DNA from 3 places in the Rubrivivax sp. JA1026 genome. Region 1 is predicted to be linked to each of the others. Evidence: predicted binding sites of a transcription regulator. Region 1 holds the regulator's gene; each other region holds the start of a gene.
What was found. The regulator FNR, encoded in region 1, switches genes on or off when oxygen is low (the NO sensors DNR and NnrR bind a similar motif). The targets are predictions, from matches to a motif close to TTGATNNNNATCAA.
Positions count from the first base shown of each region.

Region 2: a site for FNR is predicted at 6,944-6,957, ahead of G5B56_RS16355 (iron-sulfur cluster assembly protein). Genes of this name have one in related genera too.
Region 3: a site for FNR is predicted at 7,452-7,465, ahead of G5B56_RS07280 (acetyl-CoA hydrolase/transferase C-terminal domain-containing protein). Genes of this name have one in related genera too.

Region 1 covers NZ_JAALCQ010000001.1:421,365-430,936, forward strand. The annotation lists gene ccoP (cytochrome-c oxidase, cbb3-type subunit III) at 1-474, shown strand, start outside; gene ccoG (cytochrome c oxidase accessory protein CcoG) at 488-1,978, shown strand; gene G5B56_RS01935 (hypothetical protein) at 2,002-2,241, shown strand; gene G5B56_RS01940 (hypothetical protein) at 2,294-2,527, shown strand; gene fnr (fumarate/nitrate reduction transcriptional regulator Fnr) at 2,576-3,319, opposite strand; gene hemN (oxygen-independent coproporphyrinogen III oxidase) at 3,507-4,895, shown strand; gene G5B56_RS01955 (sulfite exporter TauE/SafE family protein) at 4,953-5,642, shown strand; gene icd (NADP-dependent isocitrate dehydrogenase) at 5,788-7,044, shown strand; gene G5B56_RS01965 (hypothetical protein) at 7,248-7,445, shown strand; gene G5B56_RS01970 (cold shock domain-containing protein) at 7,608-7,847, opposite strand; gene clpS (ATP-dependent Clp protease adapter ClpS) at 8,101-8,460, shown strand; gene clpA (ATP-dependent Clp protease ATP-binding subunit ClpA) at 8,457-9,572, shown strand, end outside.
Region 2 covers NZ_JAALCQ010000010.1:67,279-76,850, reverse strand. The annotation lists gene uvrA (excinuclease ABC subunit UvrA) at 1-580, opposite strand, end outside; gene G5B56_RS16375 (ABC transporter substrate-binding protein) at 823-1,872, shown strand; gene G5B56_RS16370 (D-(-)-3-hydroxybutyrate oligomer hydrolase) at 1,880-4,018, opposite strand; gene G5B56_RS16365 (tripartite tricarboxylate transporter substrate binding protein) at 4,248-5,222, shown strand; gene G5B56_RS16360 (malonyl-CoA synthase) at 5,289-6,824, shown strand; gene G5B56_RS16355 (iron-sulfur cluster assembly protein) at 6,979-7,335, shown strand; gene G5B56_RS16350 (MFS transporter) at 7,431-9,128, opposite strand; gene G5B56_RS16345 (fasciclin domain-containing protein) at 9,491-9,572, shown strand, end outside.
Region 3 covers NZ_JAALCQ010000003.1:163,608-173,179, forward strand. The annotation lists gene G5B56_RS07245 (pseudouridine synthase) at 1-137, shown strand, start outside; gene G5B56_RS07250 (Bcr/CflA family efflux MFS transporter) at 154-1,383, shown strand; gene miaA (tRNA (adenosine(37)-N6)-dimethylallyltransferase MiaA) at 1,380-2,309, shown strand; gene G5B56_RS07260 (ABC transporter ATP-binding protein) at 2,356-3,003, shown strand; gene G5B56_RS07265 (FtsX-like permease family protein) at 3,000-5,504, shown strand; gene G5B56_RS07270 (lipocalin-like domain-containing protein) at 5,504-6,568, shown strand; gene G5B56_RS07275 (GGDEF domain-containing protein) at 6,569-7,366, opposite strand; gene G5B56_RS07280 (acetyl-CoA hydrolase/transferase C-terminal domain-containing protein) at 7,530-9,572, shown strand, end outside.

The DNA.
Region 1 (9,572 bases):
TCGGATGCTCGCGGCAGCAAGGGTTTCCCCAACCTGACCGACAACGACTGGCTGCATGGCGGCACGCTCGACAAGATCAAGGAAACGATCACCCTCGGCCGCGTCGGCAACATGCCGCCGATGGCTGCAGCCGTCGGCACGCCCGAAGACGTGAAGAACGTCGCCCAGTACGTGCTGAGCCTGTCGGGCAGCCCGCACAACGAGGTGGCGGCGCAGCAGGGCAAGGCGAAGTTCGCGGTCTGCGCGGCCTGCCACGGCCCCGACGGCAAGGGCATGCAGGCGGTGGGTTCGGCCAACCTGACCGACAAGATCTGGCTGCACGGTTATGGCGAGCAGGCGATCGTCGACATGGTCGTCAACGGCAAGGTCAACATCATGCCGGCGCAGGCCTCGCGGCTGAGCCCGGAGCAGATCCACGTGCTGGGTGCCTACGTCTGGAGCCTGTCGCAGACGAGCACCGTCGCGACGCGCTGAACGGGAGCATGAGATGAGCCAGGCCCGGGCCGACCTCGACAACCGGCCCGTCCCGGCATCGGCCGCCTCGGACGAGGCGCCGGCGACAGCCGGTGCCGCGACCGAGGCGGTCGTTTCTCTTTACGTCAAGAGCAAGCGCATCTACGCACGCTCGGTCTCGGGCTGGTTCAACGGCTGGCGCTGGGCGCTGGTGTGGATCACGCAGCTCGTGTTCTACGGCCTGCCCTGGCTCGACTGGAACGCGCGCCAGGCGGTGCTCTTCGATCTCGGGGCGCGGCGCTTCTACATCTTCGGGCTGGTCCTGTATCCGCAGGACCTGATCTACCTGTCGGCGCTGCTGATGATCTCGGCGTATGCGCTGTTCCTGTTCACCGCGGTGGCCGGGCGGCTGTGGTGCGGCTACGCCTGCCCGCAGACGGTCTACACCGAGATCTTCATGTGGGTCGAGCGGCGCTTCGAAGGCGACCGCAACGCCCGCATGCGGCTCGATGCCGGCCCCTGGAACTTCCAGCGGCTGTGGCGCAAGAGCGCAACGCAGACCGTCTGGATCCTGATCGCGCTGTGGACCGGCCTGACCTTCGTCGGCTACTTCACCCCCATCCGCGAGCTGCTGCCATCCGCGTTCGCTTTCACGCTCGGCCCGTGGGAGACCTTCTGGACGCTGTTCTACGGCTTCGCCACCTGGGGCAACGCCGGCTACATGCGCGAGCAGGTCTGCAAGTACATGTGCCCGTACGCGCGTTTCCAGAGCGCGATGTTCGACAAGGACACGCTGATCGTCAGCTACGACGCCGAGCGGGGAGACCCGCGCGGCACGCGTTCGCGCAAGGTCGACGCGCGCAGCCAGGGGCTGGGCGACTGCATCGACTGCGGGTTGTGCGTCCAGGTCTGTCCCACGGGCATCGACATTCGCGATGGCCTGCAGTACGAGTGCATCGGCTGCACCGCCTGCATCGACGTCTGCAATGGCGTGATGGACAAGATGAAGTACCCGCGCGGGCTGATCCGCTATGCCACGCAGAACGGCATGGCGCAGCACCAGACGCGCGGGCAGATGCTGCAGCGGGTGTTCCGGCCGCGGGTGCTGGTGTACACCGCGATCCTGTTCGTCATCGTCGGCGCATTCGCCGCCAGCCTCGCGCTTCGACACCCGTTCCGCGTCGACGTGGTGCGTGACCGGGCGTCGCTCGCCCGCATCGTCGACGACGGCTACATCGAGAACCTGTACCGGCTGCAGGTCATGAACGCCACCGAGTCGCCGCAGCGCTACCGCGTGCGTGCCGAAGGCCTGGCGGGCATGGTGATCGACGGGCAGCCGGAGTTCGACGTCGAATCCGCCGGCGCCCGCTGGGTGACGATCGCGCTGCGCGTGCCGCCGCAAACCGCCACGCAGGCAGGGCCCGGTGCCCACACGATACAGTTCCACGTCGACCGGCTGCCCGACGCCCGGGATCCGTCTTCCGTGGTCGCTTCCGAGAATTCCACCTTCGTCGTCCCCCGCTGAAGCGGCCACGACAGGAGTCCCTGATGAGTCCGAATCAAGTTTCCCGCGACACGACGCCCTGGTGGCGCATCGGCATGGTCTGGCTGGTCCTTGGCGGTCCGCTGGTGGTCGTCGTCGCGTCGCTGTCGACGGCCGTGATCGCGATCCGCGGCGCCGAGGCGGTGATCACCGAGGTGCCGTCTTCGGTTCCTCAATCCGGCCAGGTGCAGGCGGACACGCCGGCCGTCGCGGCTCGCAACCACGCCGCCACGGCGGCGCCCTGACGCGCTTTTCGCGGGCACGGTCATGAAGCGGCGGGCAAGAGACTGGAGCGCCGTGCTCTGGCCGGCCTTCATGGCGGCTGTGGTGCTCGAGCTGGCGCTGTTCGCCTTCGTCGACCCGGCCTCGCTGCGCTGGCTCGGCGGTGCGGTGGTCGAACTGCAGCCGGTGGCGGTCTACACCGTGGCCTTCTTCGCCTTGTGGGTGGTCGTGGCCGCGGCGGCGGGCCTGACGCTGCTGCTGTCGCGCAGCGAAGCCGAGATCAACAGCCGCAGCTTTCGCGGCCGCTGAAAGCAAGACGCCGCGCGGTGCGCGGCGTCTGGCGTATGGGCAGCCGTCTCAGCAGGCGGCCGAGGAGCCGTTGACGAGCTTCTGCAGGGCTTGCGGGTCGAGCACGCGGATCTGGCGTTGCTTGACTTCCAGGATGCCGTCATCCTGGAACTTCGAGAAGGTGCGGCTGACCGTCTCGAGCTTCAGGCCCAGGTAGCTGCCGATCTCTTCGCGCGTCATGCGCAGGATCAGCGAATGCGGCGAGAAGCCGCGCGTCTGCAGCCGTTGGGTCAGGTTCAGGAGGAAGGCAGCGAGGCGTTCCTCGGCCCGCATGCTGCCCAGCAGCAGCATCACGCCGTGATCGCGAACGATCTCGCGGCTCATGATCTTGTGCAGCTGGCGCTGCAGGTCGCTGAACTCGCGCGACAGGTCTTCCAGCTGCTGGAACGGGATCACGCAGACTTGCGAGTCTTCGAGCGCGACCGAGTCGCAGGTGTGGCGGTCGGTGCCGATGCCGTCGAGGCCGAGCAGTTCACCGGCCATCTGGAAGCCCGTCACCTGGTCCCGCCCGTCTTCCGACGAGACGCAGGTCTTGAAGAAGCCGGTGCGCACCGCGTACAGCGACAGGAACGGATCGCCGGCGCGGAACAGCGTCTCGCCGCGCGGCACTGCACGGCGCGTTGCCACCATCGTGTCCAGGCGCTCGAGCTGATCGTTGGACATGCCGACCGGCAGACACAGTTCTCGCAGATTGCAGCTCGAGCACGCGACCTTGAACGGTTCGAGCCGGATGCCGGAAGACGTGTTGTTCATAGGGGTTCGACGATTGGAAGCAGTTCGGTCCGGCGTGGCGGTGTTCACCCGAGTATCGCTCATGACGTCGCTCAAGGGCAGGGGCGATTCTTCGCTCGCGTCCCGGGGTGTCGCTTGAGGCAGATCAAGCCCGTCAGGTGGGGGTTTGGCACAGTCCAGCCCGTACCGCATGACGGCCGGATGAATTATGGACACGATTGTTCCTGAAGCACTGCTGAGGCGCCTCGACGTGCCCGGCCCCCGCTATACCTCTTACCCCACCGCGGATCGCTTCGGCGAGGCCTTCGGCCCAGCAGAGTACCGGCAGGCGCTGCGCCAACGAGCCGAAGGCAGCACCGTCGGCGGCACGCCGCCGCTGTCGCTTTATATCCACATCCCGTTCTGCGAATCGGTCTGCTACTACTGCGCCTGCAACAAGATCATCACGAAGCACCACGAGCGCAGCACCGAGTACCTCGATGCGCTCGAGGCCGAGATTGCGATGCATGTCGCCGAGCTGGGCAAGGGGCAGACGGTTTCGCAACTGCACTTCGGTGGCGGCTCGCCGACCTTCCTCACCGACGAGGAGATCGCCCGGCTGATGAACACGCTGCGCGACGCGTTCAAGGTCGTCGCCGGCGCCGAGATCTCCATTGAGGTCGATCCGCGCACTGCGACGCCGGAGCGGCTGCGCAGCCTGGCGGCCGTCGGCTTCAACCGCATCAGCTTCGGCATCCAGGACTTCGATCCCGAGGTGCAGGAGGCCGTGCACCGCGTCCAGTCCTATGACAGCGTGCGCGATCTCGTGATCGCCGCCCGTGCCAACGGCTTCGAGTCGATCAACGCCGACCTGATCTACGGCCTGCCCAAGCAGACGCCGGAGTCGTTCGCGCGCACCATCCAGCAGATCGCCGAGCTGCGCCCGGACCGCATCGCGCTGTACGCCTATGCGCACCTGCCGACCCGCTTCAAGCCGCAGCGCCGCATCCTCGCCGAGGATCTGCCCAAGGGCGAAGAGCGCATCAAGATGCTCGGTGGCGCGATCGCCGGCTTCATCGCCGCGGGCTACACCTACATCGGCATGGATCACTTCGCGCTGCCCGGTGACGCCTTGTCGGCGGCGCGCCGCCAGGGGCGCCTGCACCGCAACTTCCAGGGCTACAGCACGCAACCCGACTGCGACCTGATCGCGCTGGGCGTGTCGTCTATCGGCCGCATGGGTGCGACCTACAGCCAGAACGCCAAGACCCTGCCCGAGTACTACGAGTCGATCGCCAAGGGTGAATTCCCGATCGTGCGCGGCCTCGCGCTGACGCGCGACGACCTGCTGCGCCAGGCGGTGATCATGGCCATCATGTGCCAGGGGCGCGTCGAGTACGAGTCGATCGAACTCTCCCACATGATCAAGTTCCGCGACTACTTCGCGGCCGAGATCGAGGACCTCAAGCCCTTCGCCGAAGGCGGTCTCGTCGAGGTGAACGACGACTCGATCCAGATCACCGCGCTGGGCTGGTACTACGTGCGCGGCGTGGCCGCCGTCTTCGACAAGCACCTGCGCGCCAGCGGCAACCGCGAGCGCTTCTCGCGCATCATCTGAGTCGGCACGGGTTATCCCGCAACGGGATAATCCGCGCATGACTCAGCAAGGCCCCGCGTGGACTTCGCGCTCGTCGTCAGCGCGCTGATGCTCGGGCTGGCCGGGGCGCCGCACTGCATCGCGATGTGCGGCGCGGCGTGCACCGCGGTGCTGCCGCGCGGCCAGCCGGCTGCCCTCTGGAGCTTCCATCTCGCGCGTGTTCTGGGTTACGCGATGGCCGGTGCGCTGGTCGCGTCCGGCGTCAACCTCCTGTCCGCGGTCGGGGAGCTGAGCCCCGCGTTGCGGCCGCTGTGGACTCTGGCCCACGCCGCGGCGCTGGCCCTCGGGGTCTGGCTGGTGTGGAAGGGGCGCCAGCCGCAATGGCTGGAGAACATCGGCCGCAGTGCCCAGCGCCGTGCGCCGCAGGCCGACGCCGGCGGCTGGCAGCGTATCAAGGGGCCGGCGCGCGCGGCAACGGCGGGATCGTTCTGGGTGGCCTGGCCCTGCGGGCTGCTGCAGTCGGCCCTGGTCGTCGCCGCGCTGGCGAACACCGCCGCCGCCGGCGCTGCCGCGATGGGGGCCTTCGCCGTCGCCAGCGGTGCCGGGCTGGTGCTCGGGCCGATGCTCTGGTTGCGCCTCGGCGTGTCGGCCTCGGCGGCTGCGACGACCTGGGCCACGCGCGCCGCCGGCGCGCTGCTCGCGCTCGCGTCCGGCTGGGCGCTCGGCCACGGCCTGTGGATGCAGTGGCAGGCCTACTGCGCCACCTGAGGCCGTGCCCGGCACGGCGTGTCCAGCCGATGTCCGGAGATCTCCCTGGCACGTCAGTCGCCAGACAGTCGTTGACCTAGAATCAATTCCCGCGAATTCATTCCCCGACGACCCACCGCACGCGCGGTTTGTGGAGACCTCTTTCATGTACCAGCACATCAAGGTGCCCGAGGGCGGGCAGAAGATCACGGTCAACGCCGACTTCTCGCTGAACGTCCCTGATCAGCCCATCATTCCGTACATCGAGGGCGACGGCACCGGCTTCGACATCACGCCGGTGATGCTGAAGGTGGTCGATGCGGCAGTCGCCAAGAGCTACGGCGGCAAGCGCAAGATCCACTGGATGGAGGTCTACGCCGGCGAGAAGTCGACCAAGGTCTACGGCCCCGACGTCTGGCTGCCCGAGGAGACGCTGCACGCAGTGCGCGACTACGTCGTGTCGATCAAGGGCCCGCTGACGACGCCGGTCGGTGGCGGCATCCGCAGCCTGAACGTCGCGCTGCGCCAGGAACTCGATCTCTACGTCTGTCTGCGCCCGATCCAGTACTTCAAGGGCGTGCCGACGCCGCTGAAGGAGCCGGAGAAGACCAACATGGTCATCTTCCGCGAGAACTCCGAGGACATCTACGCCGGCATCGAGTGGGAAGCCCAGAGCGACAAGGCGAAGAAGGTCATCAAGTTCCTCATCGAGGAAATGGGCGTCAAGAAGATCCGTTTCCCCGAGACCTCGGGCATCGGCATCAAGCCCGTCTCGAAGGAAGGGACCGAGCGCCTGGTGCGCAAGGCGATCCAGTACGCCGTCGACAACGACAAGCCCAGCGTGACCATCGTGCACAAGGGCAACATCATGAAGTTCACCGAAGGTGGCTTCCGTGACTGGGCCTACGCGCTGGCGCAGCGCGAGTTCGGCGCCCAGCCGATCGACGGCGGCCCGTGGTGCTCGTTCAAGAACCCGAGGACCGGCAAGGACATCGTCATCAAGGACTCGATCGCTGACGCCTTCCTGCAGCAGATCCTGCTGCGCCCGGCCGAGTACTCGGTGATCGCGACGCTCAACCTGAACGGCGACTACGTCTCCGACGCGCTGGCGGCGCAGGTCGGCGGCATCGGCATCGCTCCGGGCGCCAACCTGTCGGACTCGGTGGCGATGTTCGAGGCGACGCACGGCACCGCGCCCAAGTACGCCGGCAAGGACTACGTCAACCCGGGCTCCGAGATCCTCTCGGCCGAGATGATGCTGCGCCACATGGGCTGGACCGAGGCTGCCGACCTGATCATCAGCGCGATGGAGAAGTCCATCCTGAGCAAGCAGGTGACCTACGACTTCGCGCGCCTGATGGACGGCGCGACGCAGGTCTCGTGCTCCGGCTTCGGCAAGGTGATGATCGAGCAGATGGGCTGAGGCGCGGGTTCAAGCCCGTCGTCCACTGATTGCGGCGCCTGCGGGCGCCGTTTTCATGTGTCGGCCCTGCGCGGGATGAAGCGCTATGGATAGTGCCTTTCTATCGACGCGCTGAAGCCCATGAATCGAAACTTGTTTCATCATCCTGCTGCGATGGCGCCGGCGAACCGGGCGCGTGGGCGAGCGAGGAGACCGGGCGGGTGATGAAGAACGTGGAGACGAACGCGGGCGTCGGGATCGCCGGAGCGCGGCCGGTGTTCGTGATCCGGCCGAGTCAGCTGGGTCCAAGGGATGCCGCTGCGGCGCTGAACTGCCGGGTTGGCAAGTGCTGCCGCAGCAAACCCCGCTGCAAAAACTGCCCGGCGCGCAAGAAAAAGCGGGACTCGAAGTCCTGCTCGTGATCCTGGGTCGGCGCGCCGGCCCCGGCTGTGGCCGATATTCGTTTCGGCTTGAACACCTTGCCGGGCGTTGCCTCAGATATTGATAGAAATCAATATGTGCGGCAACCGTCCGGGGCGGGATTTCCCGAAATCAGATCGGGGTGCCCGCGGCGGCGAGCCCCGTCAGGCGACGGTCTGCGGAGCCGCCGGCGTCGCAGTGGCGACGGGCCGGATGTTCTGCGCCAGATTGCCTTTGGGGCCCTGGACGAGTTCGAACTCCACTCGACTGCCTTGCTTCAGGGTCCGGAAACCGTCCATCTGCACCGCCGAGAAGTGAGCGAAGACGTCCGCACCACCACCCTCGGGTTCGATGAAACCGAAGCCCTTGGCATCGTTGAACCACTTCACCGTACCGACCGCCATTGTTTCCACCTCGCTTAACTGCGCGCGAATATCGAAAATGATTCTCGCGATGCCGTCGGAAGAGTGTCAAGGCGAAGTGACGCTCTGCTGTGTCGTGGATTCGACAAACATTGGTCAAATTGGTGCGCGGCCGCAGCAGAGCGCCCGAGTCCGTTGGGGGCTTGAACTTGCGCTTGCGGCATCAACATGTCCAGGGCGCGGGTCATGCAAAGTTGCCGTGAGCAGGCCCGGACAAGGTCGATAGAATGAATTCATGCCCGACGATCCGTCCGTCCCTCCGGTGAAGCCGCCGCCCCTGCCTGGCCAGGATGGTGGCGCGGGCGGCGCTGTCGTCGCCGAGCGCAAGGCGCAACGCGTCAAGCCGCCGAGCCTGTACCAGGTGGTGCTGCTCAACGACGACTACACGCCGATGGAGTTCGTCGTGATGGTGCTGCAGCACTACTTCCAGCGTGATCTGGACACGGCCACGCACATCATGCTGAAGATCCACCACGAGGGTCGTGGTGTGTGCGGGGTTTACCCGAAGGACGTTGCCGCGACGAAGGTCGAACTGGTGCTCGCCGCGGCCCGCCGCGACGGTCACCCGCTTCAGTGCATTATGGAGGCCGCATGATTGCGCAAGAACTGGAAGTCAGCCTGCACATGGCGTTCGTCGAAGCGCGCCAGCAGCGGCATGAATTCATCACCGTCGAGCACCTGCTGATGGCGCTGCTCGACAACCCGTCGGCCGCCGAGGTGCTGCGTGCCTGTGCAGCCAACATCGAGGACCTGCGCAAGAGCCTGGCGACGTTCATCAAGGAGAACACGCCGACGGTCTCGGGCAGCGAGGAAGTCGACACCCAGCCGACTCTCGGTTTTCAGCGCGTGATCCAGCGCGCGATCATGCACGTGCAGAGCACGGGCAGCGGCAAGAAGGAAGTCACCGGTGCCAACGTGCTGGTGGCGATCTTCGGCGAGAAGGACTCGCATGCCGTCTACTACCTGCACCAGCAGGGCGTGACGCGCCTGGATGTCGTCAATTTCATCGCCCACGGCATCAAGAAGAGCGACCCGCCGGAGCCGGCCAAGTCCAGCGACAACTCCCCGGGCGGCGGCGAGGGCGAGCGTGACGAGGCTGGAGGCGAAGGCAAGGGCTCGCCGCTCGAGCAGTTCACGCAGAACCTCAACGCGCTGGCGCTGGCCGGCAAGATCGACCCGCTGATCGGCCGCGAGCAGGAGGTCGAGCGTGTCATCCAGGTCCTCTGTCGTCGGCGCAAGAACAACCCGCTGCTGGTCGGCGAGGCCGGCGTCGGCAAGACGGCGATCGCCGAAGGCCTGGCCTGGCGCATCACCGAGAAGGACGTGCCCGAGGTGCTGGCGGACTCCACCGTCTACGCGCTCGACATGGGCGCGTTGCTGGCCGGCACCAAGTACCGCGGCGATTTCGAGCAGCGCCTGAAGGGCGTGCTCAAGCAACTGAAGGACCAGCCGAGCGCGATCCTCTTCATCGACGAGATCCACACGCTGATCGGTGCCGGTGCGGCGTCGGGTGGCACGCTGGACGCCAGCAACCTGCTCAAGCCCGCGCTGTCCAGCGGCTCGATGAAGTGCATCGGCGCCACCACCTTCACCGAGTACCGCGGCATCTTCGAGAAGGACGCGGCGCTGTCGCGGCGCTTCCAGAAGGTCGACGTCGTCGAGCCGTCGGTCGAGCAGACGATCGAGATCCTGAAGGGCTTGAAGTCG
Region 2 (9,572 bases), on a different contig from region 1:
GGATCTTGCGGTCGCCCGCGACCCGTTCGCCCTGAACGCGCGTGAAGCCGGCGGCCGACAGCCACTGCTCCTGCTGCTCGGGCGTGGTGTCGGCCGGCAGCTCGACCGGGAAGCTGAACACGAGGCGCGGGTCGCCGGCGGCGGCGGCGCGTGCCGCCAGGTCGTCGTGGATCGTCTCCGGCGTGTCGTGGCGCACCGGCAGCGCGGTCTGGCGGTCGAAGAGCTGGGCCGCGCGTGCGTACAGCAGCTTCAGGTGGTCGTTCAGCTCGGTCATCGTGCCGACCGTGCTGCGGCTGGTGCGCACCGGGTTGGTCTGGTCGATGGCGATCGCCGGCGGCACGCCGTCGACGCGGTCGACCGCCGGGCGGTCCATGCGGTCCAGGAACTGGCGCGCGTAGGCGCTGAAGGTCTCGACGTAGCGGCGCTGGCCTTCGGCGTACAGCGTGTCGAAGACCAGGCTGGACTTGCCCGAGCCGCTGGGGCCGGTCACCACCGTCAACTCGCCGGTGTGGATGTCCAGGTCGAGGTTCTTGAGGTTGTGCTGGCGGGCGCCGCGGATGCGGATGGAGCCGGACGACATCTTGGAGGGCTCGGCGGAAAGGCGAACCGGTCATTCTAGGAGTCGACCGCGACGCCTGCCGGACACCCCCGCCTTGCACGAGAGCGCGCCGGGTGTGAACTGTTGGGGCCGCGGCGCCCCCCTAGAACGAAGACGCTTCGCTATCCTCGACGGCTTCGCAACCTCCAGCGCCGTCCGTCATGCGTGAACTCCGGCGACTCGCCGCCGTCCTCTGCCTCGGCATCGTGACGAGCACCGCCGCCATGGCGCAGATCGTGGTGGGGCAGACGACCGGCCTCACCGGCCCGGCCGCCGCCGGCTCGAACGAGAACATGGTCGGCGCCCGGCTCTGGTTCGACCGCGTCAACGCCACCGGCGGCATCGGCGGCAAGCGCATCGAGCTGGTCACGCTGGACGACCGCTTCGAGCCCGCCCGCGCGGCCGAGAACGCGCTGCGGCTGATCATGGTGCGCCAGGTGATGGCGCTGTTCATGACCCGCGGCACGCCGCACACCGAGGCGCTGCGCCACATGCTGGCGCAGTACGAGGTGCCGCTGGTCGCGCCGTCGACCGGCGCGATGCTGCTGCACAAGCCGGTGGACCCGTGGATCTTCAACGTGCGCGCGCCCTATCAGCGCGAGGCCGAGAAGCTGGTGCAGCACCTGGCGACGATCGGCATGCGCCGCATCGGCCTCGTGCACGTCGCCGACTCGTTCGGCGAGGACGGCGCCGCCGGCGCGCTGCGCGGCTTCGAGAACACGAAGATCAAGCCGCTGTTCGTCGAGAGCTACGACCGCGCCAAGCCGGTGTTCACCTCGGTCGTGCAGAAGGCCAAGGCGGGCGACGCGCAGGCGGTGGTCTTCATCGGCACCGCCGACGCCGTCGTCGAGGGCACCCAGGCGCTGCGCGCCGCCGGCTCGCTGGCGCAGATCGGCACGCTGTCGAACAACGCCTCCAGCGGCTTCATCAAGGCGCTGGGCGAACACGCCAACGGCACGATCGTGACCCAGGTCTTCCCCAGCGAGCGGGCGCTGTCGACGACGCTGGTGCGCGAGGCCAGCGAGCTGGCGCGCGCCGCCGGCATCGCCGAGCTGACGCCGGCGATGATCGAGGGCTTCGCCGGCGCCAAGGTGCTGGTCGAGGGCCTGCGCCGCGCCGGGCCGAACCCGACGCGCCAGACGCTGCGCCAGGCCCTGGAGGGCCTGCGCAACGTCGACCTCGGCGGCCTGGAGCTGAGCTACGGCCCGAACGACCACTCGGGGCTGAACTTCACCGAACTGTCGATCATCAGCGGCGGCTACTACCGCCGCTGAGGCCGGTTCAGCGCGGCACCACCAGCGTGCCGTCGCCGAAGACGATGCGGTCGCCCGCGGCCGGCTCGGCCAGGATCGGCGGCACATTGCCCGCCGCCAGCGCCGGCGCGGCGCCGGGGCTGCCGCCGCGCGGCAGCGTGCGCACCACCTGGCTGGGCGGCAGCGGCGCGCCCTGCGTCAGGTGGGCCCACATCAGGTCCATCGCGCGGTTGAAATAGACGTGCAGTGGGACGAAGCGCGTGTCGTAGCCGAGCAAGGCGCCGAGCGCGATGAAGCCGTCGAAGTGCTGCGCGTTCGTCACCTCGACGTAGCGAACGCCGTCGGCGCCGCCGTGGGCCTGGGTGCGCGCGTAGAAGGCCCGCGCGGTGTGGTTGACCGGCAGCAGCGCGTCGCTGCGGCCGGCGACGATCAGCACCGGCTTGCCGCGCAGGCGGCCATCCAGCCGCACCTCGGCGACGCCGCGGCGCACACGCTGCGAGGCCTCGCGCATCGCGCCGCCGAGCAGCCGGCCGGCGGTGTCGCGGCCGGTGAGCAGCGAACGCTGGCACAGCGCACCGTCGAGCGCGAAATCGGCCAGCCCGCTGCCCGGCGACACGGCGAGGAAGTCCAGCTTCGCACCGCCCGACGAGGCGTCGTAGACGATGTTGACGCCGGTCGTCGGCGGCACGCCGTTGCCGGTCGAGAAGATCGACGCGACGCCGGCCGCCGACGGTGCGGCCGGCGCGCCCGACGAGTCGGTGTTGGCGAACGTGAAGCCGCAGAGCCGGTCCTCGACGCCGAAGCGGCCGTAGGCGTTGGTGTAGGTCGTCGCGATCGAGTTGGTGGCGAAGCGGTAGTGCGACTGGTGCAGGAAGTCGGCCTCCGCCGTCCAGCCGTAGGCCCGCAGCCGGGCGAGCGCGTCGGCGGCCTGCTCGGCGGTCGTCGCGCCGGCGACCAGCCCCCGGGCGGCCAGCGCGCTGCAGCGGTTCTGCGCCGCGGCGGTGAAGGCCGCGGGCCAGAAGGCCGGCGCCACCGCGGTGCCGCCGCCGGCGGCCGGCGCCAGCAGCGCGCAGGGCTGGTAGAGGTTGGCGAACGTGAAGTAGTCGGCCAGCGGCCGGCCGATCGTCGCCACCGGCGTGTCGCCTTCGCGGATCGACAGACCGTGCATCCAGCGCGGCTGGGCATTGGGCTCGCTGACCGCGACGCCGTCGATCAGGCCCTCGCGGTCCTGCTCGGCGGCGGCGAGCGCGGCGCCGCCGCCATTGGAGACGCTGCTGGCGATGACGAGGGTGTTGCGGGCGTTCAGCGTCGCCTCGCGGCGGCCGTCCCGGCCGAGCTTGCCGTAACGCTCGTTGAGCACCCAGAACGCGAAACGCACCGCCTGCAGCGTGTGCCGGCCCCAGTCGGCCTCGGGGTTCTGCCCCGAATGCGCGTGCTTGTAGGCCACGCGGTGCGGCGCCTGGGCCAGCAGGGCCTGGCGCTCGGTGTCGGCCAGCGGCGCGCGGAACAGCGCCTCGGCGCCGGCGGCGGCGGCATCGACGACACGGCCGTCGCGCAGCGTCACCCGGTCGGCACCCAGCTCGTGCAGGCCGTTGCCGCTGCCCTTGTCGGTGTAGGCGACGGCGCAGCCGCGCTTGAGCCCCCACTCGCCGGCGGTGCCGATGGCGCCGTAGATGCCGCGCGAGCCCGAGGAGGTGGCGGTGACGATGCACGGCCGCGCCAGGTCGAAACGCTCGGGCACCTGCACCATCAGCGTGACGTTCTCGCGGCCGCTGCCGTCGTCGAGCCAGGCGAAGGTCTCGCGCCCGGCGACCTTGCCTTCGCCCAGCGTGTCGCGGCCGTCGGCGTCGATGTTGGGGCCGTAGAACACGCCCATGCCGCCGGCGGCGGTGTAGTCGACCAGCGCGCGATAGTTCACGTAGATCGCGTTGCGGCGCAGTTCGGCGGGTGTCGGCGCCAGCGGGTCGGCGAAGGCCGGCGTCGCGCCCATCAGCCCGGTCTTGCCGAGGCCGGCGGTCAGCAGGTCGTCGGCGACACCGTCGTAGACGGCCTCGGTGACCGGCCCGCGCACGCCGGCCGGCAGGGTGTTGGCCGGGGCGGCCCAGGCGGCGGCGCCGGACAGCAGGCAGGCGGCCGCGGCGGCCGTCCAGGTCGGGGTGTGCTTCACGGTCGGTTCTCCTGACGGGGGAGCGGGCCGTCGCCTCGCCCGGCGCTGGAGGCGCCGGCGCGCAGGATGCCCCGTGGCCGGCAGCCGGCGGCAGCGGGCAAACCCGCCGCCCGGAACGCGGGGGGCTCCGCTGCGGGTATGCCCCCGGGCTTCACCCGGGCGTCATCGGCACCGGCCGATGGCAGCATGGCCCGGCCCGCAGTCCGCGGGACACATGAGGAGGAGACAGATGCCGCCTTGGTCCCGCCGCCGGCTGCTGGCCGTCGGTTCCGTCCTGCTCGCGCCGGCCTGGGCGCGTGCGCAGTCCGCGGGCACCCGCCCGGTGACCATCGTCGTGCCCTTCCCGCCCGGCGGCGGCACCGACGCCTTCGCCCGCCCGCTGTTCGGCGCGATGACCCGCGCCGCCGGCCGCCAGTACCTGATCGACAACCGCGGCGGCGCCGGCGGCAATCTCGGCGCCGGCCTCGCCGCCAAGGCCGCGCCGGACGGCAGCAACTTCTTCATGGGCGCGGTGCACCACGCGATCGCGCCGGCGATGTACCCCAAGCTGGACTACAGCCTGGAGGGCGACTTCGTGCCGGTGACGCTGGTGGCCAGCGTGCCGCAGGTCATCGTCGTCAACCCGCAGCGTGTCGCGGCGCGCACGCTGCCGCAGCTGCTGGCGCTGCTGCGCGCCAAACCCGGCGGGCTGAACTACGGCTCGGCCGGCAACGGCACCTCGCACCACCTGGCCGGCGAGCTGTTCAAGCAGCAGTCCGGGACCTTCATCACCCACATCCCCTACCGGGGCGCGGGGCCGGCGCTGCAGGACCTGATCGCCGGCCAGGTCGACCTGATGTTCGACGGCCTGGCCTCGTCGGCGGCGCACATCAAGTCGGGCAAGCTGCACCCGATCGCCGTCGCCGGCACACGCCGCGCACCCGGTTTCCCCGACGTGCCGACGGCACGCGAGCAGGGCCTGCCCGACTACGTGGTCTCGACCTGGTACGCGTTGTTCGCGCCCAAGGCGACACCGCGTGACGCGGTCGAGCGTTTCGGCGCCGACGTCAGGCGCGCCATCGCCAGCGACGAGCTGCGCACCACCTGGACCGGGCTGGGCGCCGAGCCGCCGGACCTGCAGGGCGAGGCGCTGGGCAAGTTCGTCGCCGCCGAGACGCGGCGCTGGGCCGAGGTCGTCAAGCGTTCCGGCGCCAAGCTCGACTGAACACGCTGGGAACGTCGGCCCGGAAAGCCTAGGATCGGCGAGCCCTCCGCTCCCGACTGGATGACGATGTCCGACCAGAACCTGTTCGCCGCGCTGCGCGCCGCGTTCCCCGACGACCTGGACTCGATCGCGATCGACTGCGGCGACAGCCCGCAGCCGCTGGCCTACACCTGGCGCGACCTGGACCGCGGCACCGCGATGCTGGCCAACCTGCTGGCCTCGCTGGACCTGCCGCCGGCCTCGCGCGTGCTGATGCACGTCGACAAGAGCGTCGAGGCGCTGATGCTGCACCTGGCGGTGCTGCGTGCCGGCCACGTCGTCGTGCCGCTGAACATCGCCTACCAGGCCGCCGAGATCGAGTACTTCATCGGCGACGCCGAGCCGGCGGTCGTGGTCTGCGCGCCGCGCCACTTCGGCTGGACCAGCCGCATCGCCTTCCAGGCCGGCACCAAGCACGTCTACACGCTGGGCGACGACCGCAGCGGCACGCTGCTGGACCGCGCCGCGTTCCAGCCCGACGTGCATGAGACGGTGGCACGCGCCGCCAGCGATCTGGCGGCCATCGTCTACACCAGCGGCACCACCGGGCGCAGCAAGGGCGCGATGCTCTCGCACGGCAACCTGCTGAGCAACGCGCGCGTGCTGCACGAAGCCTGGGCCTGGCAGCGCGACGACGTGCTGATCCACGCGCTGCCGATCTTCCACGTGCACGGGCTGTTCGTCGCCTCGCACGGTGCGCTGCTGGCCGGGGCGCGCATGATCTGGTTCTCGCGTTTCGACGCCCGAGCCGTCGTCGAGCGCCTGCCCGAGGCCACGGTCTTCATGGGCGTGCCGACGCTGTACGTGCGCATGCTGGCCGAGCCGGCGCTGGACCGCGAACGCTGCGCGGGCATGCGCCTCTTCGTCAGCGGCTCGGCGCCGCTGCTCGTCGACACCTTCCGCGCCTGGCGCAACCGCACCGGCCACGTCATCCTCGAGCGCTACGGCATGAGCGAGACCGTCATGCTGACCTCCAACCCCTACCGCCCCGAGGACGCGCGGCGCGCCGGCACCGTGGGCCCGGCGCTGCCGGGTGTCGAGCTGCGGGCGCGCGGCGAGGACGGCGAGCTGGTGCCGCCGGGCGAGATCGGCGGCATCGAGGTGCGCGGGCCCAACGTCTTCTCGGGCTACTGGCGTTTGCCGGAGAAGACCGCCGAGGAGTTCAGCGCCGACGGCTGGTTCAAGACCGGCGACGTCGGCCGCGTCGACGCCGACGGCTGGGTGACGATCGTCGGGCGCAGCAAGGACCTGGTCATCACCGGCGGCTTCAACGTCTACCCGGCCGAGGTCGAGGCGCTGATCGACGACCTGCCGGGCGTCGTCGAGTCGGCGGTCGTCGGCGTGCCGCACCCGGACTTCGGCGAGGCCGTCGTCGCCGCCGTCGTCGCACAGCCGGGCGCGACGCTGGACGGCGAGGCGCTGATCGCGGCACTGAAGGACCGCATCGCGCACTTCAAGGTGCCCAAGCGGGTCTTCGTCGTCGAGGAGCTGCCGCGCAACACGATGGGCAAGGTGCAGAAGAACCTGCTGCGCCAGACCTTCCAGCGCAGCTTCTCCGGCTGAGGCGCCGCATCGGCGGCCCCAGACCACCACGATGCGGGATCGCGCCGCACACGACGGGAATCCGGGATCGCCTGGCTTTGTCCATGACAAAGCCGAGAGCAAATTTCCGAGTGTCCTGGTTGATTGGGGTCATGTCCCCGCCATAATCACGGAAATGAACAAGACACAGCCGATCCGTCTGTTGCCTGAACCGGGCTGTGGCGGCTGCATGCCCAGCCATGCCGGCTGCGGCGGCGGCTTCGGCCGCCCGTGTCCCGCGCCCGAACTGCGTGGCAACCCGGCGCTGGTGCAAGGCGTGCTGGAGTCGCTGCGCGGCGTCGTCGCCGCCGACGGCGGCAACATCGTCGACCGCCAGCTCGTCAAGGCGCTGCACATCGGCGCCGATGAGGCCGAGCTGACCGTCAGCTTCCCGCCGAGCTGCGGCATCGGCCGCGACCTCGCCGAAGGCGCCTTCCAGGCCCTGCGCCGCGCGCTGCCCGACACCGACGTCTACGTCCGCCACGCGGTCTGAGGTTTCCGCTCCCCCAGACAAAAGCCGGGCATCGCCCGGCTTTTTGCATTCCATCCGGCGGCCCGTGCGGGCCGCCGGCGCGACGGAGGTGGTCGTCAGTCCGCGGCGTAGATGTCGCGGTCCTTGGTCTCGCGGATGAACAGCAGGCCGATGACGAAGCACACCGACGCGATGACGATCGGGTACCAGAGGCCGTGGTACATGTTGCCGTTGGCCGCCACCATGGCGAAGGTGATCGACGGCAGCAGGCCGCCGAACCAGCCGTTGCCGATGTGGTACGGCAGGCTCATCGAGGTGTAGCGGATGCGCGTCGGGAACAGCTCGACCAGCATCGCCGCGATCGGGCCGTAGACCATCGTCACGTAGATCACGAGGATGGTCAGGATGCCGACGATGGTCCACCACTGGCCGCCCATGAACTCGATCGGCTTGGCCTTGGCCGGGTAGCCGGCCTCGTTCAGCGTGTCACCCAGCGACTTCTTGAAGTCGGCGATGGCCTTGGTCGATTCCTCCGAGAACTTGTGGCCACCGGCGATCGTCGTCGCCGTCGGCGGCGTGATCGGCGTCTGGCCGATCATCACCACGGTCGGCGAGCCGGCCGGCAGGGCCTCGTTGACGTAGCTGGCCGAACGTTGCGTCAGCGCGCGCTTGGCGATGTCGCAGGCCGAGGTGAAGTCGACCTCGCGCGCGATCGGGCTGCCCTGGAACGAACAGGTGGCCGGGTCGGCCCGCACGACGATCTCCGAGCGTGCCTGCGCGGCGGCCAGTTCCGGGTTGGCGGTGTTGGTCAGCGCCTTGAACAGCGGGAAGTAGGTCAGCACCGCCAGCGCCATGCCGGCCAGGATGATCGGCTTGCGGCCGATCTTGTCCGACAGCGTGCCGAAGACGACGAAGAATGGCGTGCCGATCAGCAGCGAGGCGGCGATCATGATGTTCGCCGTCGCCGGGTCGACCTTCAGCGAGCTGGTCAGGAAGAACAGCGCGTAGAACTGGCCCGAGTACCAGACCACGCCCTGGCCCATCACCAGGCCGAACAACGCCAGCAGCACGATCTTCAGGTTCTTCCACTGGCCGAAGCTCTCGGTCAGCGGCGCCTTCGAGGTCTTGCCCTCTTCCTTCATCTTGCGGAACGCGGGCGACTCGTTCATCGACAGGCGGATCCAGACGCTGATCGCCAGCAGCAGGATCGAGACGATGAACGGGATGCGCCAGCCCCAGGCGGCGAAGGCCTCCTCGCCCATCAGCGTGCGCGTGCCGAGGATGACCAGCAGGCTCATGAACAGGCCCATCGTCGCCGTGGTCTGGATCCACGACGTGTAGGCGCCACGCTTGCCTTGCGGCGCGTGCTCGGCGACGTAGGTCGCGGCACCGCCGTACTCGCCGCCCAGCGCCAGGCCCTGCAGGATGCGCAGCAGGATCAGGATGATCGGCGCGGCGATGCCGATCGAGGCGTAGGTGGGCAGGATGCCGACGATGAAGGTCGACAGGCCCATGATCAGGATCGTCACCAGGAAGGTGTACTTGCGGCCGATCATGTCGCCCAGGCGGCCGAAGACCAGCGCTCCGAAGGGCCGCACGATGAAGCCGGCGGCGAACGCCAGCAGCGAGGCGATGAACTGCGCCGTGGGGTCCAGCGCGGCGAAGAAGTGCTTGCCGATGAAGACGGCGAGCGAGCCGTACAGGTAGAAGTCGTACCACTCGAAGACCGTGCCCAGCGAGGAGGCGAAGATGACTTTCTTCTCCTCGCGGGTCATCGGCGCTTTCGACGGCATCGCGGCGGTCGTGGCTGCCATGGGGGGTTGTCTCCTGTTGATTTCACGGTGCCGCACGCCCGACGGCGGCACGTGCGGCGCAATGTCGAATCGACCTCTGACCGCTTTCTGACGCCAAACTGAACGTTCGCTGACGATTTCCGGCCTTACCCGCAGCTTTCTTTTCGCATTGCAGAATTTCGGCCGCGGATTCGGGAAATTCCCCAGCGTTTTGCAGCGGTATCAAGAGGCAGTGGATTCCCTCGGTTTTGCACTCCAGCCACGCCCGCGAGGGCCGGAGATCCCGCACCAACCAAACGGTCACTTTGCGACCGTTAAGTAGTTCACGAAAACCTTTCGGTAACTTCCGGCCGCGAGCGATTGAGCTCGATCAAGGAGCACCGATGACCCGCTGGCTGAAGACCCTCATCGCCACGTCCTCCGTCGCCTTGCTCGCCGCCTGTGGCGGCGACGGCGGCGACGACC
Region 3 (9,572 bases), on a different contig from region 1:
GCCAGATCCGCCGCATGTGCGAGCTGGTCGGGCTGAAGGTCGTCGGCCTGAAGCGCGTGCGCATCGGCAGCGTCTCGCTGGGCCAGCTGCCGCCGGGCCAGTGGCGCTACCTCGGCGAGAACGAGCGCTTCATCTGATGGCCTGCGCCACGCGATGAACGCTGCCGCGTCCGTGCCGGCGGCCCGGGCGCCGGTCTCGCACGCGCTGGCGGCGGTCGCGCTGGCGCTGCTGCTGGGGCTGCAGCCGGTGTCCACCGACGTCATGCTGCCGGCGCTGCCGCTGCTGGCGCGCGAGCTCGCCGCGCCGATGAGCGCGGTGCAGCTGACGATGGCGGCGCTGATCCTGGCCTTCGGTATCGCCCAGCTCGTCTGGGGGCCGGTGGCCGACCGCGTCGGCCGGCGGCCGGTGCTGCTCGCCGGGCTGGCGCTGTACACCGCGGCCAGCGCCGGCGCGGCACTCGCCGCCGACGTCGGCACGCTGGTCGCGTGGCGCGCGCTGCAGGGCGTGGCGCTGGCCGCAGCGGTGGTCGTCGCGCGGGCCATGCTGCGCGACCTCTACGAGCCGCACGAAGGCGCGCGCGTGATGGCGCTGGCGCTGTCGGGCCTGGGGCTGATCGCGATCGCCTCGCCGACGCTGGGCGGCTGGGTCGCCGGCGCAGCCGGCTGGCGCGCGACGCTGGCCGTCGTCGGCCTGGCCGGTGCGGCGACGCTGGCCTTCGTCGTGCTGCGCCTGCCCGAGACCATCGTCCAGAAGAACCCGCAGGCCACCGCACCCGGCCCGCTGCTGGCGGCCTGGGCCGGCATCGCGCGCCACCGGGTCTTCGTCGCCTGGGCGCTGCTGACGTCCTGCACCTACGGCGGGCTGTTCACGATCCTCGCCGGCTCGTCCTTCGTCTACATGGACCGCTTCGGGCTCGGAGCCGGCCACTACGGGCTGGCGATGGCCACCGGCTCGCTGGCCTACCTGGGCGGCACGGTGGTCTGCCGGCGCTGGATCCTGCGCCACGGCCTGTCGCGCTCGGTGCGCCGGGCGGCGCTGTTCACGCTGGCCGGCGGCCTGGGCACCGCGGCCGCGGCGCTGGCCGGTGTCGAGAGCGTCTGGGCCTACCTGCTGCCGCAGTGGCTGTTCTGCTTCGGCCACGGCATCCACCAGCCCTGCGGCCAGGCCGGCGCCGTCGGGCCGTTCCCGCGCAGCGCCGGCGCGGCCTCGGCGCTGGCCGGCTTCGTGCTCGCGTTCACCGCCTTCTGCATCGGCCAGTGGCTGGGCGTGGTGCTGGGCGCCGACGTGCGGCCGTACGCGCTGACTGTCGCCTTCTGGGCCGCCGCCACCACGCTGGTCGCCTGGACGCTGGTGCGGCGACTGCCGGAGGTGCCGCACCGATGAACGTGCACGCCGTCTGCCTCGCCGGCCCCACCGCCAGCGGCAAGACCGCCGCGGCGCTGGCGCTGGCCGCGCGCCGGCCGGTGGAGATCGTCAGCGTCGACTCGGCGCTGGTCTACCGCGGCCTGGACATCGGCACCGCCAAACCCAGCGCCGCGGAGCGCGCCGCCGCGCCGCACCACCTGATCGACATCGTCGACCCGGCCGACAGCTATTCGGCGGCCCGCTTCGTCGCCGACGCGACGCGGCTGGTCGACGAGATCCGCTCGCGCGGCCGGCTGCCGCTCTTGGTCGGCGGCACGATGCTGTACTTCAAGGCACTGCGCGACGGGCTGGACACGATGCCCGAGACCGACCCGGCGATCCGCGCCGCGCTCGACGCGCGCGCCGCCGCCGAAGGCTGGCCGGCGCTGCACGCCGAACTCGCGCGTGTCGACCCGGTGACGGCCGCCCGGCTGGCGCCGAACGACGCCCAGCGCATCCAGCGCGCGCTCGAGGTCTATCTCGGCAGCGGCCGGCCGATCTCGGCCTGGCAGCAAGGCGCGCGCGCCGAAAGACCCGCCGCCGCGGCCTGGCCGCTGGTATCGCTGGAGCCGGCCTCGCGCGCCTGGCTGCACGAGCGCATCGCGCAGCGTTTCGACGCCATGCTGGCGGCCGGATTCGTCGACGAGGTGCGGCACTTGCGCGCCCGCGGCGACCTGCACCCGGGCCTGCCGTCGATGCGCTGCGTCGGCTACCGCCAGGCCTGGGAGGCGCTGGACGCCGGTGATCTGGCGCCGCTGCGCGAGCGCGGCATCGCCGCCACGCGCCAGCTCGCCAAGCGCCAGATCACCTGGCTGCGTTCGATGCCGGAACGCATCGTCGTGCCCTGCGACGCGCCCGATGCGCTGGCGCAGGCGCTCGCGGCGCTGGAAGCCGCCGCCGGCTGACCCCTGGCACGCGAGGCCACGGGGGCCTCGGGCATCATCGCCGCCCATGCTGATGCTCGAGGGTCTGTCCAAGTCCTACGGGGAGACCCGTGTCTTCCACGATGTCACGCTCGAACTGGGCGCCGGCGAGTTCGTCGCGCTGCTCGGCGAATCGGGCGTCGGCAAGTCGACGCTGCTGAACTGCATCGCCGGGCTCGACGCCGCCGACGCCGGCCGCATCACCGTCGCCGGCCTGGATCTGGCGACGCTGGACGAAGCCGGCCGCGCCCGGCTGCGCCGCGCCCGCCTCGGGTTCGTCTTCCAGGCCTTCCATGTGCTGCCGCACCTGACGGTGGCCGAGAACGTCGCGCTGCCGCTGCTGCTGCTGAACCGCCCCGACGAGCGCCGCGTCGCCGCGCTGCTCGACGCCGTCGGCCTCGGCGGCCTGGGCGCGCGCTACCCGGCACAGCTTTCGGGCGGTCAGTTGCAGCGGGTGGCGATCGCGCGCGCCGTCGTGCACTCGCCAGGGCTGATCCTGGCCGACGAGCCGACCGGCAACCTCGACCCCGAGACCGCCGAACGGGTGCTCGGCGTGCTGCTCGCGCAGGTGCGCGAGGCCGGCGCCGCCTGCCTGCTGGTGACGCACTCCGAAGCCGCCGCGGCGCGCGCCGACCGCGTGCTGCGCCTCACCGCGCACGGCATCGTGGCGCGATGAACCGCCACCTGCTGGCCAGCCTGCTGTGGCGCGAGTGGCGCCACCACCCCTGGCGCCACGGCGTCGCGCTGCTGGCGGTGGCGCTGGGTGTCGCGCTGGCGTACTCGGTGCATCTGATCAACACCTCGGCGCTGGCGGAGTTCTCGGCCGCGGTGCGTGCCGCCAACGGCGAGCCCGACCTGACGATCCGCGGCCAGCGCGAGGGTTTCGACGACGCGCTGTTCGACCGTGTCGCGACCGACGCCGCGGTCGAGCTCGCCAGCCCGGTGGTCGAGTTCGAGACCTACGCCACCGCCGCCGACGGCCGGCGTGTCGCGCTGCGCATCGTCGGCCTGGACGTGCTGCGCATCGCGCCGGTGGCCGCGACGCTGCTGCCGCGCCCGGCCGACGACAGCCGCCCGATGGCCGGGCTCGACCCGTCGCTGGTCTTCCTCAACAGCGCGGCGCGCCAGCAGACCGGCGCCGCCGACGGCGCGGTGCTGGCGCTGCAGTCGGGCACCGCGTGGCAGCGCTTCGAGGTCGCCGGCAGCGTCGCCGCCGGCGGCCTGGCGATGGCGGTGATGGACGTCGCCGCGGCGCAGACGCGTTTCGGCTACGACGGCCGGCTGACGCGCATCGACCTGCGGCTGGCACCGGGCACGGACCGCGCGGCGCTGGTCGCGCGGCTGGCGCTGCCGGCCGGTGTCGAGGCCGTCGCGCCGGGCGAAGCCGAGCAGCGCATCTCCAACCTGTCGCGTGCCTACCGCGTCAACCTGACGGTGCTGGCGCTGGTAGCGCTGTTCGTCGGCGCCTTCCTCGTGTTCTCGGTCGTCTCGCTGTCGGTGGCGCAGCGCACGCCGAGCTTCGCGCTGTTGGGCGTGCTCGGGCTCACCGCCGGCGAGCGCCGCGGCCTGGTGCTGGCCGAATGCGCAGTGCTGGGTGCCGCCGGCAGCGCGGCCGGGCTGGTGATGGGCGCCGGCATGGCGGTGCTGGCGCTGCGCTGGATGTCGGGCGACCTGGGCGGCGGTTACTTCCCCGGCATCGCGCCGACGGTGCGTTTCGGCGTCGGCGGCGCGCTGGCCTTCCTGGCGCTGGGCACGGTGTCGGCGCTGATCGGCGGCTGGTGGCCGGCGAAACAGGCCGAACGCCTGGCGCCGGCGATGGCGCTCAAGGGCCTGGGCGCGCCGCACCAGCCGGCGCCGCCGGCCCTGCCCGGCCTCTTGCTGCTGGCCGCCGGCGTGGCGCTGGCCTTCGCGCCGCCGATCGCCGGGCTGCCGCTGGCGGCTTACGTCGCCGTCGCGGCGCTGCTGTTCGGCGGTGTCGCGCTGGTGCCGGCGGTCGTGCACGCGCTGCTCGGGGGGATCGCCACACCGCGTTCGGCGCTGGCGCTGCTGGCCCTGCAGCGGGCGCGGTTCCAGCGTGCCACCGCGACGGCCGCGGTGTCGGGCGTCGTCGCCAGCCTGGCGCTGTCGGTGGCGCTGACGGTGATGGTGGCCAGCTTCCGCGACGGCGTCTCGCAGTGGCTGGACGCGATGCTGCCGGCCGACCTGTACGCGCGCAGCGCCGCCACCGGCGGCACCACCGACCAGGCCTGGCTGCCGCCGGACTTCCTCGCCGCCGCGGCCAGCGTGCCCGGCGTCGCCCGCGTGGCGGCGACGCGCCACCGCGCGCTGCAGATGGCCGAAGGCCGGCCAGCGGTGATGCTGATGGCGCGGCCGGTGGCCGACGCGGCCGGCGAGTTGCCGCTGGTCGGTACGGCGCTGCCGCCGCGGGCGGGCGAGACCGGCGTCTGGGTCAGCGAGGCCATGGTCGACCTCTACGGCGCCCGGGTCGGCGGCACGCTGGTGCTGCCGCTGGCCGGCGGCACGACGGTGCGTGTGCTCGGCGTCTGGCGCGACTACGCACGCCAGTTCGGCAGTCTGGTGATGGACGCCGCCGACTACCGCCGCCTCACCGGCGACGAACGCATCAACGATCTGGCGCTGTGGCTAGCGCCCGGCGCCGAGATCGCCGCGGTGCAGACGCGGCTGCGCGCGCTGCTGCCCGACCCGGCGATGCTGGAGTTCGCCGCCACCGGCGAGCTGCGTGTGATGTCGCTGCGCATCTTCGACCGCAGCTTCGCCGTCACCTACTACCTGCAGGCGGTGGCGATCGGCATCGGCCTGGTCGGCATCGCCGCCAGCCTGTCGGCGCAGGTGCTGGCGCGGCGCAAGGAGTTCGGCCTGCTGGCGCACCTGGGGCTGACACGCGGCGAGGTGATCGCCATCGTCGCCGGTGAAGGCGCGGCCTGGCTGGCCGCCGGTGTCGTCGTCGGGCTGGCGTTGGGGCTGGCGGTGAGCGCGGTGCTGGTCTTCGTCGTCAACCCGCAGAGCTTTCACTGGACGATGGAACTCGTCGTGCCGACGGTGCGGCTGGCGGCGCTGGCCGCGGCGGTGTTCGCCGCCGGCATCGCCACCGCGGCGTTCAGCGCGCGCAGCGCCGCCGGGCGTTCCGCCGTGATGTCGGTGAAGGAGGACTGGTGATGCGCCGCCGCCATCTGCTGTGGCTCGCCGGCGCCGCCGCGCTGCCGGTGCAGGCCGAGATCCGCCGCCGGCCGCTGGTCTTCCCGCGCGACCACGGCGCGCACCCGGACACCCGCACCGAGTGGTGGTACGCCACCGGCTGGGCCGGCACGCCGGAGGCGCCGCGCTGGGGTTACCAGCTGACCTTCTTCCGCAGCCGAACCGGACTGGCCGAGGATCTGCAGAGCCGCTTCGCGCCGCGCCAGATCCTGTTCGCGCACGCCGCGCTGACCGACCTGGACGCCCGCCGCCACCACCACGCGCAGCGCATCGCGCGCTGGTCGGGCGACACGGCCGAAGGCCCGGCCTGGGCCAGGACCGACGACGTCGGCGTGCGCCTGGGCGACTGGTGGCTGGAACGTTCCGGCCCCGGCTACCGCGCCCGGCTGCCGGCAGCCGGCTTCGGCCTCGACCTGACGCTGGCGCCGACGCAGCCGCTGCTGCTGCAGGGCGACGCCGGTTTCTCGCGCAAAGGCCCGGAGGAACGCCAGGCCAGCCACTACGTGAGCGAGCCCCAACTCGCGGCAACGTGCCGGTTCAACGCCGACGGCCGCCCGGTCGAGGCGCGCGGCGTCGCCTGGATGGACCACGAGTGGAGCGACGAGATCCTGCACCCCGAGGCCGTCGGCTGGGACTGGATCGGCATCAACCTGTTCGACGGCGGCGCGCTGACCGCCTTCCGTCTGCGCCGCGCCGACGGGAGCGCGCTGTGGGCTGGCGGCAGCTGGCGCAAGGCCGGTGGCGCGGCCGCGGCCTTCGCGCCCGCCGACGTGGTCTTCACGCCAGGCCGGCGCTGGGCGAGCCCGGCGACCCGCGCCGAGTACCCGGTCGAATGGCAGGTCGACACGCCGGCCGGGCGCTGGCGCGTGCGCGCGCTGCTCGACGGCCAGGAACTCGACAGCCGCGGCGGCACCGGCGCGGTCTACTGGGAAGGCCTGAGCGAGCTGCTCGACGAACGCGGGCGCCGCGTCGGCCTGGGTTACCTGGAGATGACGGGCTACGCCAGCCGGCTGCGGTTGGGCTGATCAGGGCGGCGGCGCGTCGGCGCGGCGGCGGCGCAGGTCCACCGGCGCGGCACGCACGCAGTTGCCGCCGGCCTGCTGGGCGGCGGCCAGCGCGGCGTCGACGTCGTCGATCAGCGCCGACAGGTTCTGGTGCGCCAGCCGCAGCGCGGCGACGCCGACACTCACCGTGACGCGCAGCGGGTGCGCGCCGCAGGGGATCTCCATCTGCTCGGAGCGCTCGCGGATGCGCTCGGCGACGTCGAGCGCGCCGGTCGGGTCGGCATGCACCAGCCAGACGGCGAACTGGGTGTCGCCGAAACGGGCGATCAGGTCGCCGCCGCGCAGCGTCTGCTCGGTGTCGCGCGCCAGCGCGCGCAGCACGGTCTCGGCGGCGGCGATGCCGCGGCCCTCGACCAGGCGCGCGACCTGGTCGACCTCGACGACCAGCAGCGCCGCGCCAGTGCCGTAGCGCCGCGCCCGCGACCATTCGCGCTCGGCCGAGGCCAGGAAGTTGGGGCGGTTGGTGATGCCGGTGGCCGGGTCGACGGTCTCCAGCCGCGCCAGCGCGGCGCGCGTGCAGTCCAGCGCCCGCAGCAGGTGCAGCAGCCACAGCACCAGCGGCACGCCGACGCCGGCGGCGGCCAGCGCCGCAGCCGCCGGCGCGGCCAGCGGCCCGAGGCCGCCGAACAGCCGCGCCAGCCCCCAGCCGGCGGCGGCCATCGACACGACCAGCAGCACGCCGAGCGCCACCCCGGTCGCCAGCCGGCGACGCGGGGGCAGCGTCTCGTCGGGAATGGGGATCGTCGGAACGTTCAGCATCGGCGCACCGCCGCCGGTATTCGACCACAACCGGGGACGACTGAAGCAGGGGCTCGTGACCCCCTAGACAGCGGGCCCTTGGCGCTTGCTCTGCGTCAAGCGACCAGCCCGAACCACGGTCGATGCTGGTCAGCACAAGACAGACCACACGATGGAGACAGACATGGGTGCGCCGAAGTTCGTCGACTCGATCGAGGCCGCGGTCGACCTGGTGCTGGACACGGTCGAAGGCGACATCGTGCTCGGCATCCCGCTGGGCGTCGGCAAGCCCAACCCCTTCGTCAACGCGCTGTACCGCCGGCTGCGCGACGACCCGTCGCGGCGGCTGCGCATCGTCACCGCGCTGTCGCTGCAGAAGCCGGTCGGCAAGTCCGACATCGAGCGCCACTTCCTCGAGCCGCTGGTGGCGCGTGTCTTCGAGGACTACCCTGACCTGGACTACGTCGTCGACCTGCGCGCCGGCCGGCTGCCGAGCAACGTCGAGGTGCGCGAGTTCTTCATGAAGACCGGCGACTACCTCGGCAACGCCACGGCGCAGCAGAACTACATCTCGACCAACTACACCTTCGTCGCGCGCGACATGGCGGTGCAGGGCATGAACGTCATCGCCCAGGCGGTGGCCGCACGCGGCACCGGCGCGGCGATGCGGCTGTCGCTGTCGTCCAACCCCGACGTCAGCGCCGAGATCATCGAGCGTGTGCACGCCAGCGGCCGCAAGGTGATGACGGTCGGCGTCGTCAACCAGAAGATGCCGTTCATGCCCAACGGCGCCGAGGTCGACCCGGGGCTGTTCGACCTCGTCGTCACCGACCCGCGCGGCACGCACGCCGTGTTCGCGCCGCCGAACAACAAGGTCTCGTTCGCCGACTACGCGATCGGCCTGCACGCGTCGAGCTTCGTCGTCGACGGCGGCACGCTGCAGATCGGCATCGGCTCGCTGGGCGACGCGATCGCGCAGGCGCTGATCGTGCGCGACCGCCACGGCAGCGAGTACCGCCGCATCCTCGAGTCGCTGACCGGCGGCGACCTGTCCGGGCGCGAGACCGGGCGTTTCGACACCGGGCTCTACGGCTGCTCGGAGATGTTCGTCAACGGCTTCCTGAAGCTCATCGAGGCCGGCATCGTGCGCCGCGAGGTCTACGCCGACGCGGTGCTGCAGCGCCTGCTCAACGAGGGCCGCATCGCCGACGCGACGGTGCGCCCGCAGACCCTGGCCGCGCTGCTGGAGGCCGGCCGCGTGCGCGCGCCGCTGGACGCGCGTGACCTGGCCTTCCTGCAGAGGTTCGGCGTGCTGCGCGCCGAGGTGCGGCTGGACGGCAGCGACCTCGTCTGCGGCGAGCGCCGCTGCAGCGCCGACCTGCGCGACGCCGCCGCCCTCGACACCGTCTGCACGGCGATGCTCGGGCCGCGGCTGCTCGGCGGCGTGTTCATGCACGGCGGCTTCTTCATCGGCCCGCGCGACTTCTACGAGCGCCTGCGCACGATGCCGCCGCAGGAGCTGGCGAAGATCGACATGACGCGCATCGACTTCATCAACCAGCTCTACGGCGACGACGAGTTGAAGCGCCAGCAGCGCCGCCGCGCGCGTTTCATGAACACGACGATGGTCGTCACGCTGCTCGGTGCGGCGGCCAGCGACGCGCTGGAGAACGGGCAGGTGGTCAGCGGCGTCGGCGGCCAGTACAACTTCGTCGCGATGTCGCACGCCCTGCCCGACGCGCGCCTGGTGATGATGCTGCGCTCGACGCACGCCACGAAACAGGGCCTGACCAGCAGCATCGTCTGGAGCTACGGCAACGTGACGATCCCGCGCCATCTGCGCGACATCGTCGTCACCGAGTACGGCGTCGCCGACCTGCGCGGGCAGTCCGACGGCGAGGTCGTCAAGCGGCTGATCGCGGTGGCCGACTCGCGCTTCCAGGACGAACTGGTGCGCCAGGCGCAGGCCCACGGCAAGCTCGAGGCCGGCTACGCCGTGCCCGAGCACCAGCGCCACAACCTGCCGCAGAGGCTGGAAGACCAGCTTCAGCCCTGGGCCACGGCCGGTCTGCTGCCCGAGTTCCCGTTCGGCACCGACCTCACCGACGACGAGATCCGCATCGTGCGTGCGCTGAAGAAGCTCAAGCACGCCAGCGAACACCCGGCCGAGCTGCTGCAGATGACGCTCAAGAGCCTCTGGGAAGGCCGCGAGGCACCGCGCCCCTAC